DNA from 3 places in the Glutamicibacter sp. X7 genome. Region 2 is predicted to be linked to each of the others. Evidence: riboswitches for the same ligand, from Rfam matches in the RefSeq annotation. Region 2 holds a riboswitch; each other region holds the start of a gene.
What was found. Region 2 has a riboswitch for S-adenosylmethionine ahead of ACYU0X_RS01620 (ABC transporter ATP-binding protein). Riboswitches for the same ligand answer to the same signal wherever they lie in the genome.
Positions count from the first base shown of each region.

Region 1 (3,264 bases), 320 kb from region 2:
GGCGCTACCGGGACTGGCCGAAACCGCGAAGGACAACCCGGACGTTGTCTTCGGTACCGTGGCCAGCGACCTGCTGCCCATCGGTCTGGGCGGCATCGTGCTGGCCGCCGCCTTGGCTGCCATGATGTCCACCGCCTCCGGCGCCCTGATTGCCTCGGCAACCGTTGCTCGCAACGACGTGTTGCCTGTCGTGGCCAACCTATTCGGTCGCACGGTGCAGGTGGATCACGAGAGCAACCCGGAAGAAGACGTGAAGTCCAACCGTTACTGGGTGCTGGGGCTCGGCGTGCTGATCATGTTGCTGGCCATCGTCTTTACCGACGTGGTGGCCGCGTTGACCATTGCCTACGACATCCTCGTCGGCGGTCTACTGGTCTCGATCCTCGGCGGACTGATCTGGCGCCGCGGCACCGGAATCGGTGCGGCCTCCTCCATGGCCGCCGGGGCACTGGTGACCCTTGGCACCATGATCTACCTCGAGATTCAGGCCGAAGCGCCCTTCGCAGGCGTGTACGCCAACGAACCGATCTACTACGGCCTGGCCATTTCCGCCATCGTTTACGTGGTCGTTTCCTTGGCCACCAAGCCGACCGATGACTCGGTTCTCGCACACTGGAGCGAACGCTTGTCCGGTCGCTCGACCGAGGAAGGCGTGCGCCGCAGCTAGCCGGGGCACCCGCTGACCGGCAGGGGGCCGCGAACCACTTGGTTCGCGGCCCCTGTTCTTTTGCTGGAGATCTTCCTAGGCTGTGGACCATGAGTCTTAGTCAGGATCCAGGCGCGCAGCGCGTTCGAGAGTACCTCAACGAGGCGCGAGAAGCAGTGTTATGGAAATGCGCCGACCTGTCGGAGGCCCACGCCCGGCAGGAAATGACCGCCACCGGAAGTAGCATCATCGGGATCGTGCATCATTTGACGGCAACGGAGTACGCCTACTTCGGCGAATGCCTGGGCAGAACTCCGCAGGACGAACACATGCGTCAGGTGCTGGCCAGCGACGACCCACAGGCAGAATTCACCGTCCCAAAGGAGCTGACCCTGCGCGAGGTCTGCGAAAGCTACCGCCGCGCCATCGCTTTCGCCGAAGCCGCCTGCGACGAGCTCGAGCCCACCACCGCGGCCGAAGTAACCTGGTGGGTCACACACCGGCACACCAATCTGGCCCGCCTCGTCACTCACATGTTCGGCGAAACAGCCCGCCATGCCGGTCATATCGACATCTTGCGAGAACAGCTCGACGGCTTCGCCGGACTGTACGCCCATGCCCCGAATCTGCCGTAACAGAATTCGGTAGGCCACGCCGTACGGTAATATCGGCCGTGTAGCTTCACGAGATGTGGCGCCAAGCTCCGACTGGCCACACACCAACCCCAAGTTCATGGGTGGTTCGGATGAGGAAGCGGTCCGTGTGCCATTGCCACGGGCAAGAGCTTAAGCGCGAAGGATCGCCCATGGCCGACGCCGTGTTTCCCTTGATCGATACCCATGCCAATGTTGTCCGATTCCGGAGACAGGGCCGCTGGGAAGAATGGGGCATAGCCAATCCCGACGAACTGCTAGGTACGCTCTCGCGCGCGGTCGATCGGCCACGCTTCGACGCCGAAACACAGCAATTGTTGATCCGCACCGCCGCGCGTGGAGCCCGCGGAGGCCGGCTGCGCGTATTTAGTCTTGCCAAATTCCCCAGTCCCGCTTCGCTGGCTAGTGTGGGGAGCTGAGAAGTTCGCCTTCGCCGGGCGTAGCAGCCCGGCTTTGCCCCAGGAGCAACAACGCATGAGTAGCGACAGCTCGTCAGCACAGCCCACCTCGGCACAGATCCGCCGTTGGCGGCGCTATTTGGCCGATGAAATCGCCGAAGGCGCCATCTATCGAGAGCTGGCCGAACGCCGCACAGGGCAAGAACGGCAGATCCTGCTGGGGCTCGCGGAGGCCGAAGAACGGCATGAGGCCTATTGGCGGACCAAACTCGGCGAGCATGCACGCCATGTGCGTCCGTCGACCCGCCGCATGTTCCTGCGCTGGTTGGCACGTCACTTCGGGTCGGTCTTCGTGCTGGCCTTGGCTCAGCGCGCGGAAAGTAGCTCCCCCTACGAAAAGGATGCCGACGCCACCGCACAGATGGCGGCGGACGAACAGGTACACGAGGAAGTCATCAGGGCGCTAGCCACGGCGGGACGGGCACGCCTCTCGGGCAATTTCCGGGCCGCGGTTTTCGGGGCCAACGACGGTTTGGTCTCCAACTTGGCCCTCGTCATGGGCGTCGGGGCCACCGGCGTGGCCTCTGGTTTCGTGCTGTTCTCGGGTATCGCGGGCCTTTTGGCCGGCGCGCTGTCCATGGCAGCCGGTGAGTATGTGTCGGTACGGTCGCAACGCGAGCTGCTGACCGCCTCGCGGCCCACACAGGTCACTCTCGCGGCGGCCCCGAACCTGGACCTCGATGCAAATGAGCTTGTGCTGATCTACAAGGCGCGCGGCATGAGCGACGAAGATGCCGAGCACCGAGTTGCCGAACGCATGGGCCTTTTTACCTGTGACTGCAACCCTTCCTTCTCCTTGCATCCAGAGGCTCGCGCCGAAGAACTTGAGAAGGAGCACGAGGAGCTTGGCTCGGCCCCGGGCGCGGCAGCTTCCTCCTTCGCCTTTTTCGCCTCCGGCGCCGTCATCCCGATCCTGCCGTATATCTTCGGTCTGTCGGGCACCGGCGCGGTCGTGCTCTCGCTGGTCCTCGTCGGGTTGGCGCTGCTTGGTACCGGCGGCGTGGTGGGGCTGCTCTCCGGCGCCTCTCCGCTCAAGCGCGGCTTGCGTCAGCTCGGCATCGGGTTGGGGGCGGCGGCGGTCACCTACTGCCTTGGTCTGCTCTTCGGGACCACCGCCGTCTAACCTCACCGGCCTTCGCTTGGCTCCACATCCCAGCTCTCGAGCGTGGCCTTGGACCAGCTGCCGTAGGTTGGGTTCGGTAAGACGAACCATTCCCGGCCGAACTTGTCGGCTTGCTGCTGCACCAGTTCATGCTGGGTTTCCAGATCGCTTCCGGCATAGGCAGCGTCGAAGTCATGCATCGTGTCGCCCAGTTGCATGACCACACGGTGCTCGCTCTCTACCGCAGCGCGTCGTTCCTCCTTGGGAGGCCCGAGCAACAGCACCTGGTCTTCAACGGCCTGCGGTAGGCCCAGGCGCTGCAGGTCCGCCAACGTATCGTCGAGGTTCGCTTCGGTCCGATCGGAAATGTAGTAGATGTGCACCCCGAGCTCGTCGGCTCGTTTA
Region 1 covers NZ_CM142678.1:623,745-627,008, reverse strand. The annotation lists gene ACYU0X_RS03200 (sodium:solute symporter family protein) at 1-667, shown strand, start outside; gene ACYU0X_RS03195 (DinB family protein) at 757-1,281, shown strand; SAM riboswitch class IV at 1,326-1,436, shown strand; gene ACYU0X_RS03190 (hypothetical protein) at 1,452-1,718, shown strand; gene ACYU0X_RS03185 (VIT1/CCC1 transporter family protein) at 1,774-2,880, shown strand; gene ACYU0X_RS03180 (5'-nucleotidase, lipoprotein e(P4) family) at 2,883-3,264, opposite strand, start outside.
Region 1: it holds a riboswitch for S-adenosylmethionine, as region 2 does, so the genes downstream of both, ACYU0X_RS03190 (hypothetical protein) here and ACYU0X_RS01620 (ABC transporter ATP-binding protein) in region 2, are expected to answer to the same signal.

Region 2 (3,264 bases):
GGTGGAGAAGCTGCGGGTACGCGACTGAACCGCCAGGCGCATGTCGTTCAGCGCCGACCGGCCGATACCTGCCTGGACCGCAAGCAGCACGAGCTGGAAGATCGCGGCTTCCGGATCGATGGGGTCTTCGGGCATGAAGCTATCTACCGGGACATTGCTGAATTCGGTGGTGCCGGTGCCGGTCAGTTGCTGGCCGAACCCGTCCCAGTCATCGATGATTTTAACGCCGCTGTGCTGGGTGGAAACCACGGCAATGTGACGCCCCGGGCGCTGCGGGTGGCTGACCGCGACGGTGGTCCAATCCGCGAAAATGGTGCCGGTGCAATAGTACTTTTCGCCGTTAACGACCCAGCGGCCATTGACCTCACTGACGGCCGTATTCAGTGTCCCGAGCGGATTGCCGCCCTTTTCGGTGTAGGCGTTACCGACGATATGTCCGGACGCAATGCGCGCGATCCACTTTTTACGCAGTGCCTCGTCCTCAAGCCGGAGCACATGCTCGGTGAAGGCAATATGCGCCCGCCACAGTTGAGCAATGTGGGAATCCGCCTCAGCCAACTCGATCAACAAGCGAAATACATCCGAAAGCCGTGCCCCGTGGCCACCGGCTTCGACCGGTAACCGCAACGCCCCAAAACGCTCGCGATTGAGCCAGCCGACCTGTTCAAAGGGAAGCTGACGAAGCTGCTCGCGTTCATTGGTTCCGTCAGCGATTTGCGCGAACACCGGACGAAAAATCGCAGCCAGGCGTTCGTACTGCTCATCCGCGCACGGCCCGGGAGTGACCTTTAACAGTTGGCGCACGGCCACCGGCTCTACGTGGTCATCTAGATTACGGGCCGAAGCCCCGGCGGGGTCACTCAATGCGTTGAAGTCCATGTTGGCGTTGTCGAAAGACACTGGAAAAATCCTCATTTCTTTCCATCGGATCTGGCGGTAGCACCGGCCCGTCACGCGGGTGGTTGCTGCGGCGTCGTCGAGCCAGATCTCTCGGCCGCTCTGGATGGGTTCGTAATCATTTGTAGCGTTACGTCCTTTCACGTCCCAAGCCGGGCGTCACAAAGTAACGAGCCGTAGTAGTGACGCCAGTCATACTTCAGGAGATGTAGGCCGGTGGCCACGAAAGGCGCTTCGTCGATCCTTCAAGTTCATCAACGAATCCACACTTATCAAAAGAAGAATCAGAATTTCTCGCGTCCGGCCACCATCTTTCGAAGATTCGTCATGTTACGAAAGGTTTGCCCTCGGTTCATTCGACGCGGTTCGATTGTTGCGGAACCATCCCGAGCGGCCGAGAGATCTGGCTCGACGACGCCGCAGCAACCACCACGCCCATGAACTGGTCGCGGACGGTGCTACCGCCAGAACCGATGGAGATGATCATGGCACTTGCCTACGCACCCGCGCACACCTCAACCAATACTGCCCTGCCGCTGAGCTTCCGCCGGCTTGCACGCACCTTTAGCACACGCAGCGAAACCCGCCGAGTACTGCAGGACTTTAACCTCGAGATCGCCGCCGGTGAACTGGTGGCCATTCTGGGCCCAAGCGGATGCGGAAAATCCACCTTGTTGCGCGCAGCTAGCGGGCTAGATACGCCAAGCTCCGGGCAGGTGCTCATCGGCGACTTGCCGGTGGCCGGGATTGACGAGCGCTGCTCGGTCGCCTTCCAAGAACCAAGACTGCTGCCGTGGCGTTCGATTCGCGAAAATATCGAGCTCGGCCTGCCACTGGGTTTGGACCAGAACGAGGGCACCACCCTGATCGATGAACTGCTCGAGATTACCGGCCTGGCACAGGTAGCCGACGTGCACCCGCAGGAAATCTCAGACGGCCTTGCGCAACGCGTCTCGCTGGCTCGCGCCCTAGCCCGCCGCCCCGGCGTGCTGCTCCTTGATGAACCCTTCGGGGCTCTGGATGCGCTGACTCGACTCGAATTGCAGGAGCTGTTGCGCGCGGTTCACGCGGCCATTCCCACCACAGTGTTGCTCGTGACCCACGATGTCGACGAGGCCCTGCAGTTAGCGGACCGAGTGATCGTACTGGGCCGCGAGGCACCGGGCATTCCGGCCGGCGTCATCCGGGATCTGCGCCTAGACACCGCGGCCGGGCACCAGCGCCGCGACGGCGACTTCGGCGCGCACCGCAACATGTTGCAGGATTTGCTCAGCGTCGATAACCACACCGACTAATACAGCGCACATCGCCCCTGCGGCAGGCCACACCGGTGCATGCGCCTTGCTCCGATCAACCAGCGAGCCACCTAGTTCTCGCACTCCCCCGTGGACCTGCGCTGTCGCGAGACTGGCGTCTTCTGGTTGCCGCCCACGGTGAACTGGTGCCCTCCGGAACACAGGGGAATACTACGTTCACCACTACCGGGCCCAACCTGAAGGATCTCCCGGTGAAACCAAGGCACGGCAGGTTACGTTCGCGCTAGGTGCACCAAAGCCAACTCCGCGAAAATGTGCGCGGCACGGGGCGCCGATTAATGCGGCAACACGAGCCCCCGTTGGAGACCACGAAACCGTACCGAGCGCGTTAAGTTTACGTAACCTGCAACACACCTTTCGTTATCTTGACTCATTCAAAAAAAGCCGTCATGCTGGAGACTGTGACTGAGATGGTCGGAATCGAAGAGGTACTGCGGGCGGCATCCCTGCGCGTGACGCGTCCACGCGTCGCGGTGCTCTCTGCCGTCACCTCGCATCCGCACGCGGACACCGAAACGGTGATCGCAGCGGTGCGTGAACAGTACCCGACGGTGTCTCATCAGGCTGTCTATGACTCCCTTAAGCTCCTCACCGAGCTGGGCGTGGTACGCAAAATTCAGCCTCATGGGCACAGCGCACGTTATGAGGCGCGGGTAGGCGACAACCATCACCATGTGGTGTGCCGCAATTGCGGCATGGTTGCCGATGTGGATTGCTCCGTGGGAGATTCACCCTGCCTTTGCGCCTCGGATGACCATGGCTTCCTGATCGACGAGGCCGAGGTTATCTACTGGGGGCTGTGCCCCGAGTGCCAGTTTTCCTCGCAGACACCGTAACGAATTCACCGCATCCAACGGTCCATAGCCGTCGGGATGCGCGATTATCCCCCAACCCAATTCCCTGGAAGGAACCAAATGTCTGAGAACGCAGGCAAGTGCCCCGTGGTCGGCGCAGGCCGAGTCCACCCAACTCAGGGCAACGCCAACAGTGAGTGGTGGCCCAACAAGCTAAACCTGAAGATTCTGGCCAAGAACACCTCGGTGACCAACCC
Region 2 covers NZ_CM142678.1:307,651-310,914, reverse strand. The annotation lists gene ACYU0X_RS01625 (acyl-CoA dehydrogenase family protein) at 1-900, opposite strand, end outside; SAM riboswitch class I at 919-1,010, opposite strand; SAM riboswitch class I at 1,276-1,377, shown strand; gene ACYU0X_RS01620 (ABC transporter ATP-binding protein) at 1,383-2,192, shown strand; gene ACYU0X_RS01615 (Fur family transcriptional regulator) at 2,624-3,049, shown strand; gene katG (catalase/peroxidase HPI) at 3,128-3,264, shown strand, end outside.

Region 3 (3,264 bases), 420 kb from region 2:
GCCTTCGTGAAGATGGTCCAGGCCAGCGGGGCCGAGCAGTACGAGTTCTCGCTGCGCGAGACACGCACCGAGGACATCATCGAAGATGTCCGCACACTACGCAGTGAAATCGGCATTCTCTACCGCAACGACTTCAACCGAAAGGTCATCGACAAACTGCTGCGCGAGTCCCGGCTGGTGTTCCACCCGCTATTCCTCGCCGACCCGCACATCTTCATCTCGCGTAGCAACCCGCTGGCCTCGCGGGAGCGGGCGACCCTCGAAGATCTCGAGGAGCTACCGCGGCTCACCTTCGACCAGGGGGCGAGCAACTCCTTCTACTTCGCCGAGGAAATCCTCTCCACGCTCTCGAGCAAACGCGAAATTCGGGTCTCCGATCGTGCAACCATCTTCAACCTGATGATCGGACTCGGCGGGTACACGATCTCGACCGGCATCATCAGCGACGAACTCGACCCCTCGATCGTGGCCATCCCGCTGGATGTGGACGAACGCATCGAGATCGGCTGGATCGACCACGCCGCGGTCCCGCTCACCGACCAGGCCCAGCGCTACCTCGACGAGGTGCGTTCGGTGGTCGCGAGCTTCGGAGTTCACCTGCTCGGCTGACGTCTTCCCTGCGCGTCATGAACTGTCATCGGGCGACCCGGCGCGACATCTTTTGGCGCTTAGACCCCGGAATTTCGCGGATTTTGGCTCACCGCGCATGTCATAAAGAGGCGTTAACCGGGCCGTCAATATGACGACACTGCGACATATGACGCGGATTGGCGTTGTGTGAAGCACGGGGTTCGGTGCCGTTTGCCTCGTCGGGCGCCCATGCCGAACCATGGACATACAACACCCCATCAAGAGCGACCGAGAGATCTGGCTCGTCGACGTCGCAGCAACCATCGGGAAACCGAAAGGTGCTACCGCCAGGAACGATGGAGCAGTTCCGACAACGCCCTTGGACGTTGCGCTGTGCCTCGTACCGTGAAGGGGAGGGCAGCAACCCTCCCTACCAGGTACCTCGCATAGACGCCGATCGGTGCACTCCCTCGTGTGACGAGAAACGAGGAGGAGACATGAGCGAAGCAATGGCATCGCCACCGGGCCAACACGCACCGGTGCGCCACGTCGCCACCAGTATGCAACGCACCGGCATGCGCATCAGCGCGCACGCCTGATCTCCGCCCACCCCACCCGACATCCAACCGGCAAGGAACACGCACATATGTCACAGCCGAACAGCACCTGGCACGGGGCCACCTCAGCAGTCCACGCCGGATACTCGCCCGAGGGCCCCTACCGTCCACTCACCGTCCCGGTCTACGCCGCCGCGGCCTACGAATTCGGCTCGCACGCCGAGGCCATCGAAAAATTTGCGTTGCGCGAACCCGGATTCACCTACTCCCGCACCGGCAATCCCACGGTCGCTGCCCTCGAAGCACGCGTCGCCACCCTCGAAGGCGGGGCCCAAGCGGTGGCCACCGCCACCGGGCAGGCCGCCGTCGCCCTCTCGCTGCTGGCGCTGACCCAGGGCGCGAAGCACATCGTCGCCTCGAATAAGCTCTACGGCGGCACCGTGGACCTGTTCACCGACTCCTTCAACGACTTCGGAATCCGCGTGAGCTTTGTCGACCCGGAAGACCTCAGCGCCTGGGCCGACGCCATCGAAGAGGACACCCGCGCCTTCTTCGTCGAATCGGTCTCCAACCCGCTGTGCACGCTGCTCGACCTGCAGGGACTCTCCGAGCTAGCACACCGCCACAACATTCCGGTGGTCGTCGACAACACGTTGGCCACCCCCGCGAACTACCGCCCGATCGAGCACGGGGCCGATATCGTCGTGCACTCGGCCACCAAGGCGCTTGCCGGACACGGCCAGGTGCTTGGCGGACTGGTCGTCGACGCGGGAACCTTCGATTTCTCCGACGCCGCACGCTGGCCGCAGATCGCCGCGCCGCGTCCGCGCTACGGGCAGTACTCCCTGCTCGAACGCTACGGCAGCGCCGCCTACGCCATGCTGGTGCGCTCCAAATTCCTGCATGACCTCGGGCCCTCGCTGTCGCCGGCCGCCGCCTCCGGCATTCTCACCGGCATCGAGACGCTCAATGTGCGCACCGAACGGGTGCAGCGTACCGTGCTGGAACTTGCCGAGGCCGCCGCCGGGCACGCGCTGGTGCGCCGGGTGCACCACCCGAGCCAGCCGGGGCACCAGGACCACGAGCTGGCCGCCCACGTCGCCCCGCGCGGCACCGGCTGCGTGCTGGCCATCGAACTGGCCGACGCCTCCCTGGTCTCCCCGGTGCTCGACGCCCTGCAGCTCTTCACCCTGGCCGCAAACATCGGCGACGTGCGCTCGATGGTGGTCCACCCGGCCACCATGACCCACTGTCGACTCAACGACGAACAACTGGCCGCCGCCGGACTCTCCAAGGCAACGCTGCGCCTATCCATCGGTCTCGAGGAGCCGGCCGACCTCATCGCCGACCTGTTCCAGGCCCTGGATCACGCCGCCGCACAGATCACCCTCGCCCCGGAAGGAGCCTTCGCATGAGCACCTCACCACGCCACGGATTCAACACCCTGGCCGTCCACGCCGGCCAAGGCAAAGACCCGCACACCGGGGCGGTCATCCCGCCCATCTACCAAACCAGCACCTTCATCCAAGACGGCATCAACGTGTTGCGTGCCGGGCATGAATACTCGCGCGGCTCCAACCCCACCCGGGGCGGCTTCGAAGAGCAGCTCAGCGCCCTCGAAGGCGGGGCCGCGGGTTTCTCCTTCGCCTCCGGCATCGCCGCCGAAGACGCCCTGCTGCGCGCCGTGCTCGCCCCGGGCGATCACATTGTGCTCGGCGCCGACGGCTACGGCGGCACCAACCGGCTGATCACCCGGTTACACCACAAGTGGGGGATCAGTGCCAGCACCGTGGATATCACCAACCTCGATCAGGTGCGCGGCGCGCTGCGCCCAAACACCGCCCTGCTCTGGCTGGAAACCCCCTCCAATCCGCTGCTGGGCATCGCCGACATCGCCGGGTGGGCCGCGCTGGCCCACGAAGCCGGGGCGCTGCTCGTCGTCGATAACACCTTCGCCACCCCCTACCTGCAACGCCCGCTGGATTTTGGGGCGCATGCGGTGGTGCACTCCACCACCAAATACATTGGCGGGCATTCCGACGTGCTCGGCGGTGCGGTCATCGTCGCCGACTATCTGCACCGCGGACAGTCGCTGGCCGAGGCCGTGGGCTACCAGCAATTCGCCGGCGGCGCGGTC
Region 3 covers NZ_CM142678.1:724,871-728,134, forward strand. The annotation lists gene ACYU0X_RS03660 (LysR family transcriptional regulator) at 1-609, shown strand, start outside; SAM riboswitch class I at 843-933, shown strand; gene ACYU0X_RS03665 (O-acetylhomoserine aminocarboxypropyltransferase/cysteine synthase family protein) at 1,217-2,542, shown strand; gene ACYU0X_RS03670 (cystathionine gamma-synthase) at 2,539-3,264, shown strand, end outside.
Region 3: it holds a riboswitch for S-adenosylmethionine, as region 2 does, so the genes downstream of both, ACYU0X_RS03665 (O-acetylhomoserine aminocarboxypropyltransferase/cysteine synthase family protein) here and ACYU0X_RS01620 (ABC transporter ATP-binding protein) in region 2, are expected to answer to the same signal.